Regions from separate parts of the Microbacterium sp. MEJ108Y genome, predicted to be linked through region 1. Evidence: predicted binding sites of a transcription regulator. Region 1 holds the regulator's gene; each other region holds the start of a gene.
The links. The regulator LexA, encoded in region 1, represses DNA repair genes until DNA is damaged. The targets are predictions, from matches to a motif close to TCGAACANNTGTTCGA.
Positions count from the first base shown of each region.

Region 1 (8,020 bases):
TGATCCTCCGAGAGGACGTGCCGACCACCGGTCGCGTCGCCGTGCTCGGACGCGACCTGCGTTCGCTGGCGAACCGCAAGGTGCCGTACTTCCGCCGCCACATCGGATCCGTGTTTCAGGACTTCCGACTGCTTCCGTCGAAGACCGTCTATCAGAACGTCGCCTTCACCCTGCAGGTGACGGGCTCGTCGCGCGGTTTCATCCAGCAGGCCGTCCCCGAGGCGCTCGCGCTGGTCGGGCTCGACGGCAAGCAGAAGAGAATGCCGCACGAGCTCTCCGGTGGAGAACAGCAGCGCGTCGCGATCGCTCGAGCGCTCGTCAACCGCCCCCAGGTGCTGCTCGCGGACGAGCCGACCGGAAACCTCGACCCGGCGACGTCGGTCGACATCATGCAGCTTCTCGCGAGGATCAACGCGGGCGGTACGACCGTGCTCATGGCGACGCACGAGGCGGGCTTCGTCGACCAGATGCAGCGCAGAGTGATCGAGCTCCGCGACGGCGAGATGGTGCGAGACGAAGTGCACGGCGGGTATGGCGACACATCCAACATCCCGCGCCTCGTCCCGGAGGAGGTGCGCGGTGCGGCAGCGGCAGCCGCCCTCACCGCGGTGCAGGAGGTGCAGCGCCAGACCGCCGACCTCTCGCTCGTCCGCGCTGCGCTCGCTGAGGAGCTCACCGCTCAGCGCAGGGCCGAGGGAGCATCCGCGGATGCCGTACCGACCGCATCCGAGACGCCGGAGGCGCAGGCCGCACCGATCGAGCCGCCCGTCGTCGAGGAGCAGCCCGTGGCCGTCCAGGCCCCTGTCGCGCCTCGGACGCATCCCATCGTGATGCCGCAGGTCGACGTCGCCGAGCTCGGCGTGGCCGATCGCCTCGGCCTGTCTGATGACGGTTCCGAAGAAGTGGGGCCGACGTCATGAGAATCGGACTCATCCTCACCGAGGCCCTCGGCGGCCTCCGACGGAACATCTCGATGGTCATCTCCGTCGTTCTCGTCACCTTCGTGTCGCTGACGTTCGTCGGCGCTGCGATCCTCATGCAGGCGCAGATCGGCACCATGCGCGGGTACTGGACCGAGCGGGCCCAGGTCGCCGTGTACATGTGCTCCGACATCTCCGAGCAGGACACCTGTGTCGACGGTGGTGCCTCGGAGGAGCAGGTGAACGCCGTGCGGGCCCAGCTCGAGGGCGAGGCGCTCGCCCCCCTCATCAGCGAGGTCACCTTCGACTCCAAGGAGGACACCTACGCCAAGCTCGTCGAGCAGCTCGGCGAGGACCAGGCGAGCGTCATCACCCCGGAGCAGGCGTTCGAGGTCTTCTTCGTCACCATGAAGGACCCCGGCCAGTCTCAGGTGATCTCCGAGGCGTTCAACGGCGTCGCCGGCGTCGAGCAGGTGCAGGACCAGTTGCAGTACCTCGAGCCGCTCTTCTCCGCGTTGACGGTCGCGACATACATCGCGGTGGGGATCGCCACGCTGATGCTGATCGCCGCCATCCTGCTGATCGGCACGACTATCAGACTCTCCGCCTACGCCAGGCGCAAGGAGATCGGGATCATGCGTCTGGTGGGTGCATCCAACCGCTTCATCCAGACGCCGTTCGTGCTGGAGGGCGTGTTCGCCGCGTTCCTCGGCTCGGCCCTCGCGAGCGCGGCGGTCGTCGCCGGGGTGCATTTCGGTGTCGACGGCTACCTTCGAGGACGCGTGCCGTTCATCACGACGTGGGTGTCGATGCAGGATGCCGTCGTCGTCGTCCCCGTGCTGATCGGGATCGGTGTCGTGCTGGCCGCGCTCTCGGCGGGCTTCGCGATCCGGCGCTGGCTTCGCACGTGAGCGGCTCGCCGGTATAGACTGACAGGCTGTCGTGCGCCCGACTCGGGCTCTGGAACACTGCGCGACACGGATCAGGAGAGAATCATGCCCAGGGAACGCGGGGAGAAGGTCATCGCGACCAATCGTCGCGCACGTCACGACTACAACATCGAGAAGTCGTACGAGGCGGGGATGGTGCTCACCGGCACCGAGGTCAAGTCGTTGCGTCAGGGACGCGCGAACCTCAGCGACGGGTATGCGTTCGTCAAGGGGAACGAGGTCTTCCTCGATTCCGTGCACATTCCGGAGTACTCGCAGGGGCACTGGACCAACCACTCCGCCAAGCGCGTCCGCAAGCTGCTGCTGCACCGCGAGGAGATCGCGAAGCTGCAGCATGCGGTGTCTGCCGGCGGCTACACGCTGATCCCGCTGAAGCTGTACTTCTCGGACGGTCGGGCCAAGGTCGAGATCGCCCTCGCCAAGGGCAAGAAGGAATACGACAAGCGTCAGACGCTGCGTGAGCGTCAGGACACCCGCGAGGCCGACCGCGCCATGCGCCTGCGCAACCGCGTCGGGGAGTGATCAGCGCGCGGGCGTGAAGCCGAACACGCGTCCGAGAAAGCCGAGCTCCCTCTCGAGTGCGTCGATGATGGTCTCGCTCGCACGGAAGCCGTGGCCCTCACCCGGGTAGAGCAAGTACTCGTGCTCGACGCCTCGCTGCGCCAGAGCGTCGCGGATCGCTTCGGACTGCGACGGCGGCACGACACGGTCCTCCGCTCCCTGCATGAGCAGCACGGGCACGCCGATCCGATCGGCGTGCGTCAGGGGAGAACGATCGACGTAGAGCGCCTCGGCCTCGGGCAGCGGTCCCACCAGGCCCTCGACGTAGTGCGCCTCGAAGTCGTGCGAGTGCTCGGTCAGCATCCGCAGATCGGCCACGCCGTATCGGCTGATGCCCGCGGCGAACGTGCCGCCCCGCACCAGCGACGAGAGCACCGTCCAGCCGCCGGCCGAACCCCCTCGGATCGCGATGCGGTCGGGATCGGCGAGCCCGGCCTCGGCGAGGCCGCGCGCCGCGGCGATCACATCGTCGACGTCGACCACGCCCCATCCGCCGTCGAGTCGTTCTCGGTAGGCGCGCCCGTATCCCGTCGATCCGCCGTAGTTGACGTCGAGCACGCCGATGCCGCGGCTGGTCCAGAACGCGATGGCCGCGGACGAGGCGCCCGTCACATGGGCGGTCGGGCCGCCGTGCACGAGCACGAGGTAGGGCGGGAGCTCGTCGTCTGCGGCTGAAACCGACGGATTCACGGGCTCGTAGACGAAAGCATGGACAGGGCCGTGAGCGCCATCGACCAGGATCTCTGATGCTGCGGGCATCCACGTCGGGTCCGCCGGCGTCGCTCCCGCGACCACCTCTATGTCGCCGGAGTCGACGTCGACGCACCAGACACCTGGCGCGGTCGTCGAGCTGTTGCCGGAGAGGAGCACTCGGGTGCCTGCGACATCGTCGATGCTGACATGGCCGTCGGCGGCAACGGGGATGCGGTGGGCACCGCCGTCCCGCTCGATGACGTCCACCTCGTCGCGTCCGTTCGTGCGCACCGCCACGATGCGACCGTCGGCGAGCGGTCGATACCAGCGATTGCCGAGCACCCAGAGTCCGTATCCCGTGTCGGCGTCCGTGTCGTCGATCCGCTCTGCGGGACCGACCGCCTCGCGGCCGTCGACGCGCTGTCGGTGCAGCGCCCAGCGACCGGAGGGGTCATCCGAGTACAGGATCTCGCCGTCGTCCGTCCACTCCGGCTGGAGGGCGGCTCGCGTGGGCAGCTCCGTCCGGCCGGTGCCGTCGGAGAGCACCAGCGACGCGTCCTGCCACGGCATGCGTTCGCCCGACCATTCGACCCACGCGGCGCGAGTCCCGTCGGGAGACAGCGCAGGATGCGCGTAGAACGACTCTCCCTCCACGAGCACCTTCAGCAGCGTCGGATCGTCGGAGGCCGACCCGTCTGTCGGGATCTCGACGATGCCGCGCTGGTGCGGGGCGACCGAGAGGTCCTCCCGCACCGCGAACAGTCGCCCGTTCTGCAGGCGCAGGCCGCCATGTGCCGGCCCCGCGGGAGTCAGGGGCATCGGGGCGCCACCGCGGGGCATCCGATGCACACGCTGATCCTTGGCCTCGACGAAGAACAGTGTCCCCTCGGCATCCGCCGTCCACGCCCCTCCGCCGTACTCGTGCACGCGCGACCGTGCACTCCAGGGCGCGGGGAGGATCTCGGCGCCGCTGGAACTTCGTACCGTCAGGCGACCGCCCTCGGCAGGCACCGACTCGCCCCACCAGATGTCATCGCCGACGAAGGCGGCGCCGTCGATCCTCGGAGACGACGCGGCGATCCGGTCGGGAGTGAACGGAGAGGGCCAGGTACCGAACGGCGACGACATGGTTCGAGCCTATGGCGCACCGGCTCACGGCGTCACACAGGGTGGGTTTCGGGCCAGGCGACGAGGTCTCCGAGAATGCACGATTCCGGAGGCTCGTGTGCGGAGAGGGTCAGACGGAGCGGAGCACCGCGACGATCTTGCCGAGCACGACGGCCTCGTCGCCGAGGATCGGCTCGAAAGCGGAGTTCCGAGGCAGCAGCCACGTGTGGCCGTCTCGTCGCCGGAGTACCTTGACGGTGGCCTCGCCGTCGAGCATGGCGGCCACGATCTCACCGTTCTCTGCGCTGTTCTGCGAACGGACGACGACCCAGTCGCCATCGCAGATCGCGGCGTCGATCATCGACTCGCCCGACACCTTGAGCATGAACAGGTCGCCCTTGCCGACGAGCTGACGGGGGAGCGGGAAGATCTCCTCGACCTGCTGGTCGGCGGTGATCGGAACGCCGGCGGCGATGCGCCCGACGAGGGGAACCAGTGCGGCGTCTCCGACGGGCGTCGCCACATCGGCAGGGTTCTCACCGCTCGCGCCGGGGAGGTCGATGAGCACCTCCATCGCGCGGGTCTTTCCCGGATCGCGGCGCAGATATCCGCTGAGCTCGAGCTGACCCAGCTGATGAGTCACGCTGGACAGCGACTTGAGTCCGACGGCGTCGCCGATTTCGCGCATGCTCGGCGGGTAGCCGTAGTGACTGATCGACGTCTGGATGACCTCGAGGATCGCCATCTGCTTCGGGCTCAGGCTCTTCCGGCGACGAGTGCGCGGGGCGTCGGCCTCGGGGGCGGAGTTGTCGCTCATGGTGCTCCTCAGGTGTGCGATCCGGCGTCTCAGTTTGAATGTCGGAGGCCCGTGATGGGGTGTTCCTATCGAAACCGTATCCGAGAAACGCGACGATGTGGAAGATCTGTTCGAGCGTGTCGGCCGATTCTCGCACTTCTGTTTCGAAGAACGCTTGACAGATGTTCGAATTCGAAGATAACTTCGGTACGTAGCTTCGCATCCCCGGCTCCCGGCCGAGGCGTGGATGCGAACGCTACGCCAACTTCACCGCCCACGCGGTAGATGCAGAGGAGCACGACATGAGCACCATCACCTTCAGCAGTGCAGCAGTCCTTCCGGCTCGTCCGGCGACGCGGCTCCGGCTGACGGCGCGTGGTCGACGCGTCGTGCTCGCCGTCGCAGCGGTGCCCCTCGCCGTCGGAATCGCCTTCGCGGCGATCAGCGGCGGCAGCGCGATGGCCTCGGGTGAGCAGACGGCGACGGCGACGTTCGCGACCGTGACCGTGATGCCGGGCGACACTCTCTGGTCGATCGCAGAGGGCATCGCGCCCGAGGCCGATCCGCGCGACGTGATCGGCGACATCACACGGCTGAACCTGCTGCGCGGCGGGGAGCTGCAGATCGGTCAGGAGCTGGCGATTCCGGCGCAGTATTCGGAGTGAGCCCGACTCCGCCCGATTCGTGGAGCGAGGCGGGGGAGTTCCCGTTCACACTCGGTCTCGACGGGCATTCATGGGGCGAACGCGGCCTACCATGGGAAGGGTGACTGCATCACTCGACGACCTGCCACTTCGCGACGACCTCCGGGGGCTCACGCCGTACGGAGCGCCTCAAGCGCCTCTCCCGATCGCACTGAACGTCAACGAGAACACGCATCCGGTTCCGGACGCCGTGGCCAGCGACATCCTCGATGACATCGCGGTCGCGCTCCGAGACGTCAACCGCTACCCGGATCGCGAGTTCACCACGCTGCGCGAGGGGTTCGCCGAGTACCTCGGCCACGGTCTCGAGGCGGATCAGATCTGGGCGGGCAACGGGTCGAATGAGGTCCTTCAGCACATCCTGCAGGCATTCGGGGGGCCGGGTCGTACGGCGTTCAGCTTCAGCCCGACCTACTCGATGTACCCGCTGATCTCGAAGGGGACCGGGGCGCGGTGGGTCGCCGGCGCCAGGCAGCCCGACTATACGATCACGCCCGAAGAGGCGGCGGCCCAGGTCAGGGATGTCGACCCCGATGTCATCCTCCTGTGCTCCCCGAACAACCCGACGGGCACACCGCTCGGTCTTGACGTGGTCGAAGCGGTCTACGAGGCATCGACGGGGATCGTGGTCGTCGACGAGGCCTACCAGGAGTTCGCGCCGCGCGAGGCGGCCTCCGCCCTGACACTGCTCGACGGACGCCCTCGGCTCGCCGTGTCTCGCACCATGAGCAAGGCCTTCGCGTTCGCGGGTGCTCGCGTGGGCTACCTCGCCGCCGATCCCGCCTTCATCGACGCCCTGAGGCTCGTGCGTCTGCCGTACCACCTCAGCGCTCTCACTCAGGCGGCGGCGGTGGCCGCACTGCGCAACTCCGACGTGATGCTGGGCATGGTCGAGGAGATCGTCGAGCAGCGGGATCGCATCTCGGCGACGCTCGAGGCCCTCGGCTACACGCCGCACGAGTCGTGGTCGAACTTCGTCCTCTTCGGGGGCGTGGCAGAGCCTCAGAAGATCTGGCAGCAGCTGTACGACCGGGGAGTGCTGATACGCGACGTCGGGATCCCCGGACACCTCCGCGTCACCGCAGGCACCGAGGCGGAGACCACCGCGTTCCTCGATGCCCTCGCCTCGATAGGATCGGCTTCATGAGCACCCCCGCCCAGATCTCCCGCACCGCCACGCGTGTGCGCAGCACGTCGGAGTCCACCGTCGAGCTCGAGCTGAACCTCGACGGCACCGGTGCGAGCCGCATCGACACGTCGGTGCCGTTCTTCGACCACATGCTGACGGCGTTCGCGAAGCACTCTCTCACCGACCTCACCGTGCGCGCATCCGGAGACACGCAGATCGACGCCCACCACACCGTCGAAGACATCTCCATCGTGCTCGGTCAGGCGATCCGCGAGGCGCTCGGCGACAAGTCCGGGATCTCCCGCTACGGCGACGCGCTGGTCCCGCTCGACGAGGCGCTCGCCCAGGCCGTCGTCGACATCTCGGGGCGCCCCTACCTGGTTCACACGGGAGAGCCCGCCGGTTTCGAGCACCACCTCATCGGGGGCCACTTCACCGGGTCGCTGGTGCGCCACTCCTTCGAGGCGATCACGTTCAACGCCGGGCTGACGGTGCACGTGCGCGTCCTCGGTGGCCGTGACCCCCACCACATCGCTGAGGCCGAGTTCAAGGCGTTCGCTCGAGCATTCCGCCAGGCCAAAGCGCTCGACCCCCTGGTCGACGGCATCCCGTCGACGAAGGGTGCGCTGTGAGCTCGGCACCCAGGGTCGCCGTCTTCGACTACGAATCGGGCAACGTCCACTCGGCGGTGAAGGCTCTCGTCGCGGCGGGTGCGGACGCCGTGCTGACGCGCGATCGCAAAGAGGCGCTCGAGGCCGACGGTCTCGTGGTGCCCGGCGTCGGCGCGTTCCAAGCCGTCCGAGACGCGCTCTACGCGCACGGCGGCGACGAGATCATCGACCGTCGCCTCGCAGGCGGACGCCCCGTCCTCGGCATCTGCGTCGGGATGCAGGTTCTCTTCGCACACGGCGTCGAACGCGGGCATGATGCCGAGGGCCTCGGCGAGTGGCCCGGAGCGGTCACCGAACTCAACGCGCCCGTGCTTCCGCACATGGGGTGGAACACCGTCGAGCCGGGCGCCGACTCCGTGCTGTTCAAAGGCATCGAGAACGAGCGCTTCTACTTCGTGCACTCGTACGCCGCGCAGTCGTGGGAGCTCGATGTCATCCCGCCGTTCCCACAGCCCGTGCTCACCTGGTCGACCTACGGAGACCCGTTCC
Region 1 covers NZ_JXQX01000001.1:73,521-81,540, forward strand. The annotation lists gene ftsE (cell division ATP-binding protein FtsE) at 1-920, shown strand, start outside; gene ftsX (permease-like cell division protein FtsX) at 917-1,831, shown strand; gene smpB (SsrA-binding protein SmpB) at 1,916-2,392, shown strand; gene RU09_RS00395 (S9 family peptidase) at 2,393-4,252, opposite strand; gene lexA (transcriptional repressor LexA) at 4,362-5,048, opposite strand; gene RU09_RS00405 (LysM peptidoglycan-binding domain-containing protein) at 5,330-5,692, shown strand; gene RU09_RS00410 (histidinol-phosphate transaminase) at 5,784-6,878, shown strand; gene hisB (imidazoleglycerol-phosphate dehydratase HisB) at 6,875-7,492, shown strand; gene hisH (imidazole glycerol phosphate synthase subunit HisH) at 7,489-8,020, shown strand, end outside.

Region 2 (8,020 bases), on a different contig from region 1:
ACGTCTGTGCCGGCACAGCACAGGACTCCGCCTGTCCTCGGTCCCAGGCGTCCCCGCCACGCGTGCGACGGATCCGCAACGGGAGGCCTGTCGGGTCGTCTGCGAGCAGGTGGAAGGGCGCCGCATGGGTGATCGTCACCGAGACGACATCACCGGGCCGTGGGACAGCGGAACCGGGAGTGACCTCGAAGTGGACGAGTCGGTTGTCCTCGGCGCGTCCGGTCAGACGGTGGGTCTCGGCATCCTTCTTGCCTTCACCCGTCGACACGAGGACATCGACCTGGCGTCCGACCTGCTTCTGGTTCTCCTCGAGGGAGATACGCTCCTGAAGCGCCATGAGCCGGTTGTAGCGCTCCTGCACCACAGCCTTGGGAATCTGGTCCTCCATGGTCGCGGCGGGTGTGCCCTCACGGATCGAGTACTGGAACGTGAACGCACTCGAGAACCGGGCCTGTTCGACCACCCGCATCGTGTCTTCGAAATCCTCCTCCGTCTCACCGGGGAATCCGACGATGATGTCGGTGGTGATCGCGGCGTGCGGAATACGATCACGGACGCGATCGAGGATCCCGAGGAATCTCTCGCTGCGGTACGACCGGCGCATGGCCTTCAGGATGCGGTCGCTGCCGGACTGGAGCGGCATGTGAAGCTGCGGCATCACGTTGGGAGTCTCTGCCATCGCGTCGATCACATCGTCGGTGAAGGCGGCGGGGTGAGGACTCGTGAAGCGGATCCGCTCGAGCCCGTCGATCTCGCCTGCGGCGCGGAGCAGCTTGCCGAAAGCCTGTCGATCCCCGAACTCCACGCCGTAGGAGTTGACGTTCTGTCCGAGCAGAGTGACTTCGATGGCGCCGTCTTCGACGAGCAGGCGGATCTCATTGAGGATGTCGCCCGGGCGGCGGTCTTTCTCCTTGCCCCGAAGACTCGGAACGATGCAGAAGGTGCACGTGTTGTTGCACCCGACCGAGATCGACACCCAACCGCTGTGCGCAGAATCGCGCTTCGTCGGAAGCGTCGAGGGGAACACCTCGAGCGACTCCAGGATCTCGAGCTCGGCGTCACCGTTGTGGCGCGCGCGCTCGAGAAGGCCGGGAAGCGAACCCATGTTGTGCGTGCCGAAGACGACGTCGACCCACGGCGCTTTCTCGAGCACGGCCTGCTTGTCCATCTGCGCCAGGCAGCCGCCCACGGCGATCTGCATCCCGTCCTTGCGTCGCTTCACCGAGGCGAGCTGGCCCAGGGTGCCGTAGAGCTTGCCTGCGGCATTGTCGCGCACCGCGCACGTGTTGATGATCACCACGTCGGCCTCGGCACCGTCAGTCGCGCGGACATATCCTGCGCTCTCGAGCGAGCCAGACAGTCGCTCGGAATCGTGGACGTTCATCTGGCAGCCGAAGGTGCGGACCTCGTAGGAGCGCTGGCGTCCATCAAGATCGATTGCTGCCGACGATGACGCGATGATCGTCGGCTCACTGCGAGGGATATTCATGATCCCCCCATTCTACGAGCGGTTGCGCGACACCGCCGCTGAGGCGAGGGGCTCGAGCCCCTCGCCTCAGTCAGTCCGAGTCGACGAATCGAACCCCGGATGAAGACGAGCCGAAAGAGGCCTCAGCAAGGGCAGACTTGGCGGCTGTCATCGCGACCGAGCCGTTGTAGCCACGGCGGGACAGCTGACCGACCAGACGTCGCAGCGCTGTGTCGCCGTCGAGACGAGACATGGCTCGTGCTTTCGAGCGTGCGTACTCGAGTGCGCGCTCGGCGTCATCGTCGGGAACGTCGTCAAGCGCCGCATCGATCACATCGCGAGGGATGCCCCGTTGCGAGAGCGCCCTCGACAGCGCAACTCGCCCCTGCCCCTTGCGCTCGATCCCGGATGTCACCAGTTGTCCGGCGAGGAGCGTGTCGTCGAGGTACCCTCGTCGACAGAAATCATCGATCACATCATCGATCGCACCCGCATCGAGCCGCACGGCGTTCTTCTCATGGCCCCTCAGCACCATCCGCGCTTCCGACAGAGAGAGCGAACGAGTCCGCAGCTTGCGGACGAGGAGCTCTTCTGCGTCGGCACGCAACTGAGAGGGGTCGACGCCCGGGACATCGTCAGAGCCCAGATCCTGCGACTGCAACGCGCGCAGACGCGGTGCGGACCGAGCCGCCGCGCCGCGAGCAGGATGTCGTTCACTGGGCCCACGAGAGTCGATGGGCGCGACGGGATTCGAATCGCGGCTCGAGACGCCCCCTGTCGACTGCCACACCCCGGCGTCGGGCGCCGAACGAGCTGTCGCGCTTTCGACCTCCGGACCTTCCCGGTCGACCGACTTCGCGCGTGTGTCGTCACGACCGAAAAGGGGGATGATGGGGGCGAGCTGCTCAGGCCCGCCCCCTCCATCACTCATGGTTCACTCCGGGTGTTCCCCAACCGCGAACCATCACGCTCATGCCGGACGACGCTCGGCGAGCTCGTCAGCAGGCGCCTCGGTGGCTCCTCCGATGCCGAGCTTCTGCTTGATCTGCGTCTCGATCGCAAGCGCGACATCGGGGTTCTTGAGGAGGAACGTCCGCGCGTTCTCCTTGCCCTGGCCCAGCTGGTCGCCGTCGTAGGTGTACCACGATCCGGACTTCTTCACGATGGCGTGCTCGACACCGAAGTCGATCAGGCTGCCCTCGCGCGAGATGCCGACGCCATACAGGATGTCGAACTCCGCCTGCTTGAACGGCGGTGCCATCTTGTTCTTCACCACCTTGACCCTGGTGCGGTTTCCGACTGCATCGGTGCCGTCCTTCAGCGTCTCGATGCGGCGGATGTCCATGCGAACCGACGCGTAGAACTTCAGCGCCTTTCCACCCGCGGTGGTCTCGGGCGATCCGAAGAAGACGCCGATCTTCTCGCGCAGCTGGTTGATGAAGATCATCGTGGTGTTCGTCTGGTTGAGTCCACCCGTGAGCTTTCGCAGTGCCTGCGACATCAGTCGAGCCTGCAGACCCACGTGGGAGTCACCCATCTCGCCCTCGATCTCCGCCCGAGGCACGAGAGCCGCGACGGAGTCGATGACGATCAGATCGATGGCGCCGGAGCGGACGAGCATGTCCGCGATCTCGAGCGCCTGCTCACCCGTATCGGGCTGCGAGACGAGAAGAGCGTCGATGTCGACACCGAGCTTCGCGGCGTAGTCGGGGTCGAGCGCATGCTCGGCATCGATGAAGGCGGCGATCCCGCCGGCACGCTGGGCGTTTGCAATCGCGTGCAGCGTGAGCGTCGTCTTACCCGAGGACTCGGGGCCGTAGATCTCGACGATTCGTCCACGCGGAAGCCCTCCGACGCCGAGGGCGACATCGAGAGCGATCGAACCGGTCGGAATGACGGCGACGGGTGCGCGCTCGTCGCTGCCCAGTCGCATGACCGAGCCCTTTCCGAACTGACGGTCGATCTGGGCGAGTGCTGTCTCGAGGGACTTCTCGCGGTCAGCGGGTGATGGCATGACGTGCTCCTTATGCTCGCGTGGTGCCGCCTGTAGGCTGTCGCGGTCCTCCCGGCTGGGCGGAACTCTCCGACAAGGCGTATGGCTCTTCGGCTTGCTGTTCACCGTACGAGGGGCCTCGGACATTGCGTCGTCAGCTCCGCGAAACAGGGAGAACACCGTCTCCGAACCACTTGTGCAGAAGACTACGCCCGTTTCGAACACATATTCGACGACACGCCGTCACGGCATGTCGTTAGTCGAACGCTCGTCGTATGCGTCGGAGGGTCATCGCTTGCGCGGCTCGAGGCGCCCGGCGCCGTGCCGCCGCTCCTGAGGCACATCGGTCTCGGCGCACAGCGCCAGCCAGATGTCACGCGGGGGAACGCCCGCGTCCAGAGCCTGGTCCGCAGTGCGTCCGGCGAGCTGGGTCAGAATGAGGTCACTGACGAGCGACGACCCTCGACCACCGAATTCCGCGTCGACTGCGCGGAGGAACTCACTGCGACGCATCAGAGAACGAAGAGAATCCGACGCTCAGTGAAGCGAAAGCTCTGGCTCGACGGAAGCCACGAGGTCATCGGGAACGACATCGGGGAAGACCTGGATGCCCTCGAGAACGGAGATGCGGTCGCCGACCTCTCGCATGATGATCGAGATGGGAACATCCAGAGCATCGGCCACCGAGGCGAGAATCTCGCTCGACGCCTCTTTCTGGCCCCGCTCGACCTCACTGAGATAGCCCAGGGCCACGGATGCCTTGCTTGCAACCTGCCGGAGCGTACGCCCCTTCTGCAGGCGGAAGTCCCTCAGCACATCGCCGATTTCCTGTCGTACAAGAATCATCGGAACCTCCTCCCAGATCGCCTTCTCGAGGTCTCCCTCGAGGAGACCGCCAGTCTAGTCCTACCGACCTTCACAAAATCTACCTTCGCACGCTGTGCTTTCGGTGTGAGCACAAAGGACATAACGGAACCCGCGCATCAGCTATTCCCGCAGGATCCGCGCAAGCATGGCCACGGCCGCATCGACCGTCTGAGCGCGGACCTGGGCGCGATCGCCGTCGAACCTGAATGCCTCGCTCACGGACGTGTACGGGGTCACCACGGCGATGTGCACCGTGCCGACGGGCTGACCGTCGGGTGAGTCCGGTCCCGCGATCCCCGTGGTCGAGACGCCGACGTCAGCAGGGACTCCGGAGACCTGCAGCGCGCGACGCGCCCCAGCCGCCATCTGCAGCGCCACGTCGGGGTGCACGGGCCCGTGCGCATCGAGCAGGCCGTCGTCGACCCCCAGAAGCGTGTGCTTCACAGGGGTGGCGTAGGCGACGATCGCTCCGCGCAGCGACGCCGACGCGCCTGGCACCGAGACGAATTCCGCAGCGAGAGCCCCGCCCGACAGCGACTCCGCGATACCGAGGGTCCAGCCACGCTCGATCAGCGCGGCGAGCACCTCCGACGCCGACGCCGACGTCACGACGGCTGCCGTGCCCCTCGCACCTGCGCCACGATGTAGTCGATGCCACTCGCGACGGTGAGGATCAGCGCCAGGATCATCAGGATCGCCGTTCCGACCACCCACAGCTGGGGTCCTATCACCACGTGCAGCGGGAGCAGCGCCCAGGAAAGAGCCACGGCCTGAACCGCGGTCTTGATCTTGCCCATCCACGCGGCCGCCACGACGTGCTCCTTCGCGACCATGAGGCGATGGATCGTGATGCCCCACTCGCGGATCAGGATCACGATCACGACCCACCAGTTGAGCTCCCCGAGCACGGCGAGTCCGATGAAGCCCGCTCCCGTGAGCAGCTTGTCAGCGATCGGATCCCACAGCTTGCCGAAGTCGGTGACGATGTTGTGGCGACGCGCGAGATAGCCGTCGACCCAGTCGGTGGAGATGCCCACGACGAACAGGATCGCCGCAACCCAACGGACGACCATGTCATCGAGCCCGTAGGTACCGCCCATCAGGAGCAGGATGAAGAAGATCACCGCAAGCGGTATACGCGCGATGGTGATCGCATTGGGGAGCTGCCGTGGAATAGCCATCAGTCTCGTCCTGTCAGTCCCCAGGCGTCTTCGTCGCCGTCGTCTTCAGCTTCGACCACCGGCAGCCCCTGGAACTGGGCCTCGACCGGGTCGTGCGGTGCTCCGGCCGCGGTTGCGGCAGAAGCGGGAGCGGCCGGCTTCGGTGGAGCGTCGTCGCCGCGCAGTTTCGCCATGACCTGGGGCAGCTGCTCGGCCGTCGCCAGCACGTCACGCGCCTTGGAGCCCTCAGACGGGCCGACGATCTCTCGCGACTCGAGGAGGTCCATCAGGCGACCCGCCTTGGCGAATCCGACGCGCAGCTTGCGCTGCAGCATGGATGTCGATCCGAACTGCGACGACACGATGAGTTCGGCGGCCGCGAGGAGAAGCTCGAGATCGTCCCCGATGTCCTCGTCGACCTCCTTCTTCTTCGTGGGCTCGAGTGCTTCCTGCACGTCCGCGCGGTAGTCGGGACGAGCCTGACGGGTGACGTGCTTGACGACCGCGTCGATCTCCTTCTCGTCGACCCACGCTCCCTGCAGACGGAACGGCTTGGATGAACCCATCGGCGAGAACAGCGCGTCGCCCTGGCCGATGAGCTTGTCGGCACCGGGGCTGTCGAGGATCACTCGGCTGTCTGTGACGCTCGTCACCGCGAACGCGAGGCGCGACGGGACGTTGGCCTTGATCAGACCGGTCACGACGTCGACGCTGGGGCGCTGGGTGGCGAGCACCAGGTGGATGCCGGATGCTCGCGCGAGCTGGGTGATGCGGACGATCGAATCCTCCACATCGCGCGGGGCGACCATCATCAGGTCTGCGAGCTCGTCGACGACCACCAGCAGGTACGGGTACGGCTTGAGCACGCGTTCGCTGCCGACAGGGAGCTCGACCTCACCGGCGCGCACCGCCCGGTTGAAGTCGTCGATGTGGCGGAATCCGAACGACGCGAGGTCGTCGTACCGCATGTCCATCTCCTTCACGACCCACTGCAGCGCCTCGGCGGCCTTCTTGGGATTCGTGATGATGGGCGTGATCAGGTGCGGAACGCCCGCATAGCTCGTCAGCTCCACCCGCTTCGGGTCGATCAGGACCATCCGCACGTCCGTGGGCCGAGCGCGCATGAGCAGGCTCGTGATCATCGAGTTGACGAAGCTGGACTTACCCGACCCTGTGGAACCGGCGACCAGGAGGTGCGGCATCTTCGCGAGGTTCGCGATGACGATGTTGCCGCCGACGTCTTTTCCGACGCCGATCGTCATCGGATGCGTGCTCTTGTGCGCCGCGGGCGACCGCAGCACATCGCCGAGCGCGACCATCTCCTTGTCGGCGTTGGGGATCTCGATGCCGATCGCGCTCTTGCCCGGGATCGGCGAGAGGATACGCACATCGTTGGACGCGACCGCGTAGGCGAAGTTGTTGCTCAGCTGGAGGATCTTCTCGACCTTGACACCGTGGCCGACCTCCACCTCGTACTGGGTGACTGTCGGGCCACGAGAGAATCCGGTGACCTTCGCGTCGACCTTGAACTGGGTCAGCACGCTCGTGATCTGTTCGATCACCTTGTCGGTCGCTTCAGAACGCATGACCGGCGGCGGTCCTTCGACCAGCAGCCCCGGCGAGGGAAGCACGTAGGGGGTCACGGGCGCCTGCGGCCCCTTCTCCCCCGGCCCCGGGGTTCCGAAGCCGTCGAGTCCCGGCAGCTCGGGCATCTCGCCCGTGTCGGACTCGTCGTCGAGGAGCGCCGTGGTCTGCTGCCCGGCCAACGACTCGGTCACCGAGCGCACGTCGGACAGCACCTCCGTCGCGGCATCCGAGGCGTTCTCCACGACGACGGCCTGGTCGTATGCAGGAGTCGGCTCCGAGGTGGTGAGCAGAGCGGTGATGTCGTCGGATCCGAGAGTGCCCTCGTCCGGGTCCTCCTCGCGGCCGGTCTTGTTGCGTCGCCACCATGGCAGGACATCAGGATCGTCGACCTTGTCTGCCTCGTCGATCGCAGCGGCATCCTTCGCGGGCTTCTCAGGCCGCTCGGCGTCGAACATCCACGCATAGAGATCCCCGAGCCGCTGACCGATGCGGTTCGGCGGAGTCTTGGTCAGGATCAGGACGCTGAGAGCAGCGACCACCGACAGCACGATGTACGCGCCCACCGGGGTGAGGTACGACAGCGGCTCCCCGAGCATCCACCCGAACAGCCCGCCTGCCTCGCTGAGTGCGGGCATGCCGTCCTTGGGCTGCGGTCGCACGAGCAGGCCCGCGGAATCGATGCGGCCGGCCGCGGTATGGCAGAAGCCCGCGAGGGCGAGGATGAAAAGTCCGAACCCGATGCCGATTCGACCGTTGTCGTGCACCGACGAGGGATGCCGGAACAGCCAGCCGGCGAGCAGCAGGAGCAGGACCGGCATGACGAAGGCCACGCGTCCGACGAGAAGCCCTACCGAGTAGGCGCTGATGTTGGCAGCGACCTCGTTGCCGATGAAGAACCATTCGTTGACCGCACCGGCGATCGCCAGCAGCACGAGCAGGAACGGG
Region 2 covers NZ_JXQX01000038.1:119,667-127,686, forward strand. The annotation lists gene miaB (tRNA (N6-isopentenyl adenosine(37)-C2)-methylthiotransferase MiaB) at 1-1,489, opposite strand, end outside; gene RU09_RS18975 (regulatory protein RecX) at 1,560-2,003, opposite strand; gene recA (recombinase RecA) at 2,439-3,482, opposite strand; gene RU09_RS15510 (DUF3046 domain-containing protein) at 3,750-3,974, opposite strand; gene RU09_RS15515 (helix-turn-helix domain-containing protein) at 3,999-4,307, opposite strand; gene RU09_RS15520 (CinA family protein) at 4,449-4,937, opposite strand; gene pgsA (CDP-diacylglycerol--glycerol-3-phosphate 3-phosphatidyltransferase) at 4,934-5,509, opposite strand; gene RU09_RS15530 (FtsK/SpoIIIE family DNA translocase) at 5,509-8,020, opposite strand, start outside.
Region 2: the regulator LexA is predicted to act here: its motif matches at 3,679-3,694, upstream of recA (recombinase RecA).

Region 3 (8,020 bases), on a different contig from region 1:
GCCACGCGTCTGCGTGAGGCGCTGCTCGCGGGGGAGTGCGACATCCTCGTGCATTCGCTCAAAGACCTTCCCACCGCGATCCCCGAGGGGCTTGTCATCGCCGCCACTCCGGTGCGTGAGGACGCGCGCGATGTCGCGATCACGCGCGGGGGCACGCCGCTGCACGAGCTGCGCACCGGCAGCAAGGTCGGCACGGGGTCACCTCGCCGCATCGCGCAGGTGCACCGCAGGGCTCCGCACGCGGAGGTCGTCGACATCCGCGGCAACGTCGACTCGCGTCTGCAGCGGGTCGCGTCGGGTGAGCTGGACGCCGTCATCCTCGCTGCCGCCGGCCTTTCGCGCCTCGGCACCGACTCGCCGCTTCGCCGTGAGGAGCTGGGGCTGTCCGAATGGCCGACCGCACCGGGTCAGGGTTCGCTCGCGGTCGAGACCCGGTCCGATGCTCCGGCTGAGCTCCTCGCCGCGCTCGCCGAACTCGACGACCACGACACTCGGCTGGCCATCACGGTCGAGCGCGGGATTCTGGAAGGACTCGACTCCGGATGCCAGGCGCCGATGGCCGCTCATGCGGTCGTGGACGGCGATGAGATCCGCGTCAGGACGGTCGTTTACTCGACCGACGGCGGTCGTCGGATCGGCCTCGACGTCACGGAGAGTCTGAACGGGGAGTATATTCGTCGGAACGGCAGCGGCAATGGAGCGGACGCTGCCGGTGGTGCAGACCCGATGCGCACAGCACGCGAGTTCGGGTTGTCTGTCGCCCATCGGCTGCTCGAGCAAGGGGCGGCCGACCTCGTCTCCCGAGAGCATTCCTCATCATGACCAATTCGAAGCAGGACCGACCGCTGGACGGCTGGCGCATCCTCGTACCCCGTGGAGGCCCGTGGGGCGACGGCGTCGCCGCCAGTCTCCGTTCCCGGGGAGCGGTGCCCGTCGTCGCGCCGCTGATCAACTTCGCGGCCACCACAGATCAGGCCGCGCTCGACGTGGCGCTCACCCGCCTGGCTGCCGGAGAGTACGACTGGTTGACGGTGACCAGTGCGACGACCGTCGACGTGATGTTCGCGCACCGCGCTGTGGTGCCGCGTCGTACGAAGATCGCGGCAGTCGGAGAGACGACCGCAGCCGCTCTGCAGGCCGTCGGGTATGAAGTCGCGATGGTGCCGGATGAAGACAATTCGGCCGCGGGCATGGCCGAGCAGCTCATCGCCCTCGAGGCCGAGCCGCGTCGCATCCTGGCTCTGCGCAGCGAGATCGCGAAGCCCGTGCTCAGCGTCCTTCTGCAGGAGGCCGGTCACGACGTCGACAGCGTCGTCGCCTACCGGACCGTCGGCGTGCCGGTCACCGACCGCATCAAGCGCGACGTCGAGAACGGACGCATCAACGCGATCCTGATCACGAGCGGTTCGGTCGCCGAGCAGGTGCGCGAGCAGTTCCCGCTGATCCCCGATGAGACGCTGCTGGCTGCGATCGGTCCGCGGACTGCGAAGGATGCCGACAAGGCAGGTCTTCCGATCACGGTCGTCGCCGATCGTCAGACGGTCGACGCGCTCATCGATGCCGTGTCGAGCCACACCCTCCCGCACGCGGCGGACGAGCTGGCGCCGTGAGCTTCCCCGACGTCCGACTGCGCCGACTGCGGCAGTCCCCTGCCGTCAGGGGTCTGGTGCGTGAGACCTCCCTCGAGCCGCGGCAGCTGGTGCTCCCGCTGTTCGTCCGTGAGGGACTCACCGAGGCCGCCCCCATCGGGTCGATGCCCGGAGTCGCGCAGCATTCGCTCGATTCTCTGCGTGCCGCCGCCACCGAGGCCGCCGAGGCGGGTGTCGGCGGTGTGATGCTGTTCGGAGTCCCCGCAGTCAGAGACGCGCAGGGCTCGGGTGCCGACGATCCCAAAGGCATCCTGAACGTCGCCACCGAGGTGCTCGCGGCCGAGGTCGGGGACGCCCTCGTGGTGCAGACCGACCTGTGCCTCGACGAGTTCACCGACCACGGGCACTGCGGCGTGCTCGCGCCTGACGGCACCGTCGACAACGACGCGACGCTCGAACGCTACGCGTCGATGGCCCTGGCTCAGGCTCGGGCGGGCTCTCAGCTGCTCGGCCTCTCGGGAATGATGGACGGCCAGGTCGCCGTCATCCGCGAGGCGCTCGATTCCGAGGGCTTCACCGACACCCTGCTTCTCGCCTACGCCGCGAAGTATGCGAGCGCGTTCTACGGTCCGTTCCGTGAGGCCGTGGATTCGCAGCTGAAGGGCGACCGTCGCACGTACCAGCTCGACCCCGGCAACCGCCGCGAGGGCGTGCGGGAGGCTGTCGTCGACGAGGAGGAGGGTGCGGACATCGTCATGGTGAAACCCGCCATGGCCTTCCTCGACGTGCTGCGTGAGGTGCGAGACACCGTGCACATTCCGGTGTGGGCATATCAGGTGTCCGGCGAGTACGCGATGATCGAGGCCGCTGCCGCGAACGACTGGATCGATCGCCGCGCGTCGATCCTCGAGTCGCTGCTGTCGATCCGCCGCGCTGGCGCAGATGTCGTCCTGACGTACTGGGCGACAGAAGCCGCTCGCTGGCTGCGCCCCTGATCGCGCTCCGTCGACTCGGCGAGGTCGTCTGAGTCCCTCCCTCAGGTCTGCGGACTAGCCTAGAGGGGATGCCGGGAGAGCTCCGTGCATCGCTGAGGAGTGTGCTGTGACCGACCGCAATGATGACCTGTTCTCCGCTGCCCGCACGGTGATCCCCGGTGGTGTGAACTCGCCCGTGCGCGCATACGGTTCGGTCGGGGGCACGCCGCGCTTCCTCGCATCGGCCGCGGGTGCGACGGTGACCGATGCCGCAGGCAACGAGTACGTCGACCTCGTCGCGTCGTGGGGTCCGGCCCTGCTCGGCCATGCGCAGCCTGAGGTCGTCGCCGCCGTGCAGGAGGCGGCGACTCGAGGACTCTCGTTCGGCGCCCCGACCGAGGGCGAGGTCGAACTCGCTCAGCTGATCGCAGATCGTGTGCGGTTCGGGGAGACCCGGCCCATCGAGCGAGTGCGGCTCGTCTCGACCGGCACAGAAGCGACGATGACCGCGATCCGCCTTGCCCGCGGTGCCACCGGGCGCGACCTGCTGGTCAAGTTCGCCGGCCACTACCACGGTCACTCCGACGGTCTCCTCGCCGCGGCCGGTTCCGGCGTCGCGACTCTCGCTCTGCCCGGCTCCGCGGGGGTGCCCGCGCCGATCGCCGCACAGACCCTCGTGATCGACTACAACGACCCGGGCGCGCTCGAGGCCGTCTTCGCCGAGCACGGTCCGCGCATCGCCGCGGTGATCGTCGAGGCCGCAGCCGCGAACATGGGTGTGGTTCCGCCGCTGCCAGGGTTCAACCGGCTGCTGGCCGAGACCGCACACGCTCATGGCGCGCTGTTGATCCTCGATGAGGTGCTGACGGGCTTCCGCGTGCACCCCGCAGGCTTCTGGGGGCTCCAGGCCGCGGCCGGCGAGGACTACCTGCCCGACATCTTCACGTTCGGCAAGGTCGTCGGCGGAGGAATGCCCCTGGCCGCTCTCGGTGGACGCGCTGAGGTCATGGACCTGCTGGCACCTCTCGGCCCGGTCTACCAGGCTGGCACGCTCTCGGGCAACCCGCTGTCGGTCGCCGCCGGCCTGGCGACTCTGAGGCTCGCGACCCCTGAGGTCTATGCGACCGTCGATGCCGCCGCAGCCAGGGTCTCTGGCGCCCTGGACGCCGCTCTCGCGGACGCAGGTGTCACCCACGCCGTCGCGCACGCGGGAAACCTCTTCAGCGCTTCGTTCCGCGCTTCAGCGCCTCGCAACTATGCCGAGGCCCAGGCCCAGGAGTCGTTCCGGTACGCGCCGTTCTTCCACGCGATGCGCGAGCAGGGCGTCGCGCTGCCTCCGAGCGTGTTCGAGGCCTGGTTCCTGACAGCCGCGCACGGCGAGGAAGAGCTTCAGCGCATCGAAGCGGCGCTCCCGATCGCGGCCGAGGCTGCTGCCCGCGCACAGGCGTAAGCTGCACGATCCCGCCTCATGCCGGGCGTGAGTGCTTTGCGTGAGGCACGTGCGCGTCGCGCGAAGCGTGTGTGTATCGCGTGAGGCGCGTCTGCGTCGACTGAGTCGTGTGTGCCGCTCGAGATTCGACGGACTACGGCGTGATCAACGTCAGACGAACATGACTCGTCGTGACGGTGAGTCCCTATAGGTGCGGCCGAGTGGGCTGAACCAGTCGATCGTGCCGTCGGGAAGCTGCTGCGCCGTCCAACGATGGTCGTCAGCGACGTCTGGATGCTTGAGAGAGTGGTGCCGCGCGCACAGATGGGCGAGGTTGTGGATCTCCGTCCGCCCGCCCTTGGCATGATCGAAAGTGTGATCGATCTGGCATCGATGCGCCGGCATCCTGCAGCCGGGGAATCGGCAGTGTTGATCTCGCGCACGGAGGAACCGCCGCATGGGTTCTGTCGGCCGGTAGGTGTCGGTCTCGACGACAAGTCCGGTCGGATCGAGGAACAACCGGGACCATCCGCCGTTGCGGCCCGCGAGATCGCGGGCGATATCGGGGTGCAGCGGCCCGTGTCCGTCGAGCTGCGCGGGGCGATGGTCGCACCCCGCGAGCGTGGTCGCGGCGACTGCGACATGGATGCGCCCCTGGATGTTGTCGAGTCCTGAGCCGTTTGCCGCGCTCGGATCGGAGGCGAGCAGGAGGTCGATCAGCAGATCTACCCGCACCTGATCGATCGTGCGGGTGTCGGACGGGATGTGTTCGACCGTGGGGCCGGTCGGATCGGTTGTGAAAGTCCCGTCGCCGAAGATCGCATAATCGTCACGCGACGGGTCGTCTTGCGCGATGTCGTCCGGATAGATCGGATTCTCGCCGTCGTCCATCGGATCGAGCGTCGGCTCACGGTCGTTCCGCCCGGCGATGACGACGTGCGCGAGTCGGGTGAGTCGGTCGAGGATCGCCGTCGCGAGATGCTCGGGGAGCACGACTGTCAGCGCACACAGACCGTCTCCTGCCGGGCGTACGGTGACTGTGCGCTCCGACTTCGAGCGCGCATGGCGCTCGGCGACCGTGGAGCCTGCCAGGACGGCGGCCAGCTCGCGCAGGTGCGCTCGTGTTCGTGCAGGGGTCTCCCGCTCGGCCACGATGACCGCGACCGTGTCGTACAGCGGCAGCACATCGGCATCCGCTCGCCCGTTGTTGACCGCCTCCCGGACCACTCCTGCGGCCCGCACGATCTCGCGGACATGCGCCGCCGTGATGCGGCCGGCCCTGAAAGCCGAACGCACACCAGGGTGGCTGGCGGCGAGGAAGCCGGCATCGGTGAACGCGTATTCGACGCTGCCCTGAGTGAGGCGGCCCGCCGCGGAGTACTCCGCGATCATCGACCTGTGGATGGCGTCGCGGTGGAACGGGTTCTCGTCGGAGTCAGACCGGCTCAGGCGCATCCGCTCGGCAAGAAGATCGGACGCCTCGGCTTCGAGGCGTGCGATCTGTCGCCGCTTCTCGACCCACGAGTCGAGCAGCGCAGCGCGTTGCTCGAGGTCGGAATCGGTGGCGGATGTCATGCCCCGACTCTAGTAGATTTGTTCGAAGGTCGAGCAGAACATCGGAATGGAAGAAGGTGGAATCGTGGGAACCGACAACGGATCGTTGCCTTCCTGTGAACAAGACACAGACATCTGGAAGGGTGCCGCTGGCAGACTGGACGCATGGTGACGTTGCTGCTGGACCAGACGCAACTCGAGATCGTGCTCTCGCCGATCGAACGTGCGGCGAGCTTCCACCGCGACAATGTGAGGCTCGTGCGCGACACCATCACCAAGGTCCAGCTGATCGACGACGCATGGACCTGGTTGCGTGGCGTGCCGAATCCGGGAACGCACATCCCCGGAGTGCTCGCCGCCGGAACGTGGAAGGCTGCGGGCAGCGTCGACTTCGTCCTCATCCGCCGCCGACGTCCCAGCGTCGTCATCGACCTCTCCGGTGACGAGCAGTACCGACGACTGATCCTCACGACGAAGCACGGCCTCGCTCTGACCCAGGCGCTCCGACTCGACGTGTCGGATGAACCGGCAGACGTCGAGGAGATCGTGGCCACATCGCCCACGCCGGTGTCGAAGGGGAGTCGCCGTCCGGTGATCCGCCCACGGCCCGCCTGAGCGATCCGAGAACGAGCGAACGCCCTCCGCAGCCTCACGGCGCGGAGGGCGTTCGCGTCGGTGCCCTCGAGTGGTGACCTCAGGGCCGGTCGTGCTCGCCCTCGTGGTGCTCGTGGTGCTCGCCCTCGTGCTGCTCGTGGTGCTGGCCCTCGTGGTGCTCGTGGTGCTCGCCATCGCGACCGTCGTTCGCCTCGGGAGCGGCATCCGCCTCTGTCTCCGCCTCTGCTGAGGCGTCGACTTCTCCGAGCGGGTAGTCCTTGGGCTCGTCCTCGTAGTACGCGCGTGCAGCGGCGGCGAGCATCGAGGTGACGGCAGCCGAACGAGGGTCGTCGTCGCCAGACGCTTCAGCCGTCGCGTCATCCGACGACTCGTCGGAATCGTGCGACTCGTCGGACTCGTGTGCCTCGGCGAAGAACTCGACTCCGGAGTGCTCGCCGGTGCCGTCTTCGTTCGCAGTCGGGTCTGTCGCGTCAGGGACGTGACCGTCGGTGTCGTCGCTGACGCGGGCGTCGGTGTCGTCGGCGGCATGAGCGTCCGGCGCGTCGGCCGGGGCGGTGCCGAAGAGGATGTCGTCGAACGACGGCTGGGCGTTCGCCGCTTCGGTGTCCGCGGGCGTCTGCGGCTCGGTCGATCCACCTGCCGGGTCATCATCGCCGTGGGCGTCCTCGCGGCCCGCATGCGCGGCCTCCGACGCGACGTCGGCCGCATCTTCCGCGTCGTTCGCATCCGAGGCATCGGCCGCATAGCGGAGCTCTGCCGCGGCGTACTCGACGTCACGAGCAGCATCCGCCGCATCAGCCGCGTCGTCGGCCTCGGCATCCGCCGCTTCGGCCTCTGCGCGGGCGGCGTCGGCCGCGTCCGCATCGGATTCGGAGAGAACCGACGCATCCGCATCGGTCGCAGCTGCATCGGACTCGGATACATCGGACCCCGCGACATCCTGAGCCTGAAGGGTCTCGGAATCGGCGTGGTCGGAGTCGGCCACGTCCGACGACTCGGATGGCGTCGCGGAATCGACGACAGGCGCTCCGGCATCCGCGACCGGCGCTGCGGAATCGACCGGCGCGGCGGTGATGGCCTGCGGCGCGAGCCTGCCGCCGCGGACGAGCTCGATGAAGACGTCCTCGAGAGTGGGGCCGCGCTGCACCAGGGTGGCGAGGGCGATGCCGGCCGATGCCGCGATGGCGCCGACGGCTCCCGCGTTGCTGCCGCGAACCGTGAGACCCGATCGGAGGACCTCGACCTCGAGGCCCGCTGCCGAGAGCGCGGACTTCAGTGCGGCACGATCCGCCGCGTCGACCACGACCGAACCGGCAGAAGGGTCGGCGAGCGTCTCGATGCCGCTCGAGAGAACGAGCTGGCCCTTCGAGAGCACGAGCACGTGGTCTGCGACCTGTTCGATCTCGCTCAGCACGTGCGAGGAGACGAGAACCGTGCGGCCCTCGTCGGCGAGGCGGCGCAGAAGGAGGCGGATCCAGCGGATGCCCTCAGGGTCGAGGCCGTTGGCCGGCTCGTCGAAGACCAGAGCGCCGGGGTCGCCGAGCAGCGCGTGTGCCACGCTCAGCCGCTGACGCATTCCGAGCGAGAAGCTGCCGATGCGACCTTCGGCCTCGTGCTCGAGACCGACCAGCGAGAGGACCTCGTCGACACGCGAGAGCGGGATGCCGTTGGCCTTGGCAGCGATCGTCAGCTGGCGTGAGGCCGAGCGGCGAGGGCGATACGCGGTCTCCTCCAGGACGGAACCGATCGTGCGCAGCGGGTGACGCAGCTCTGCATGCGAGACTCCGCCGATCGTGGCGGTGCCGCTCGTGGCGCGCACCTGGCCGAGGAGGATGCGCAGGGTGGTGGTCTTGCCGGCG
Region 3 covers NZ_JXQX01000030.1:36,937-44,956, forward strand. The annotation lists gene hemC (hydroxymethylbilane synthase) at 1-822, shown strand, start outside; gene RU09_RS13290 (uroporphyrinogen-III synthase) at 819-1,610, shown strand; gene hemB (porphobilinogen synthase) at 1,607-2,584, shown strand; gene RU09_RS13300 (glutamate-1-semialdehyde 2,1-aminomutase) at 2,691-4,013, shown strand; gene RU09_RS13305 (HNH endonuclease signature motif containing protein) at 4,164-5,567, opposite strand; gene RU09_RS13310 (hypothetical protein) at 5,712-6,161, shown strand; gene RU09_RS18765 (ATP-binding cassette domain-containing protein) at 6,241-8,020, opposite strand, start outside.
Region 3: the regulator LexA is predicted to act here: its motif matches at 5,578-5,593, upstream of RU09_RS13305 (HNH endonuclease signature motif containing protein).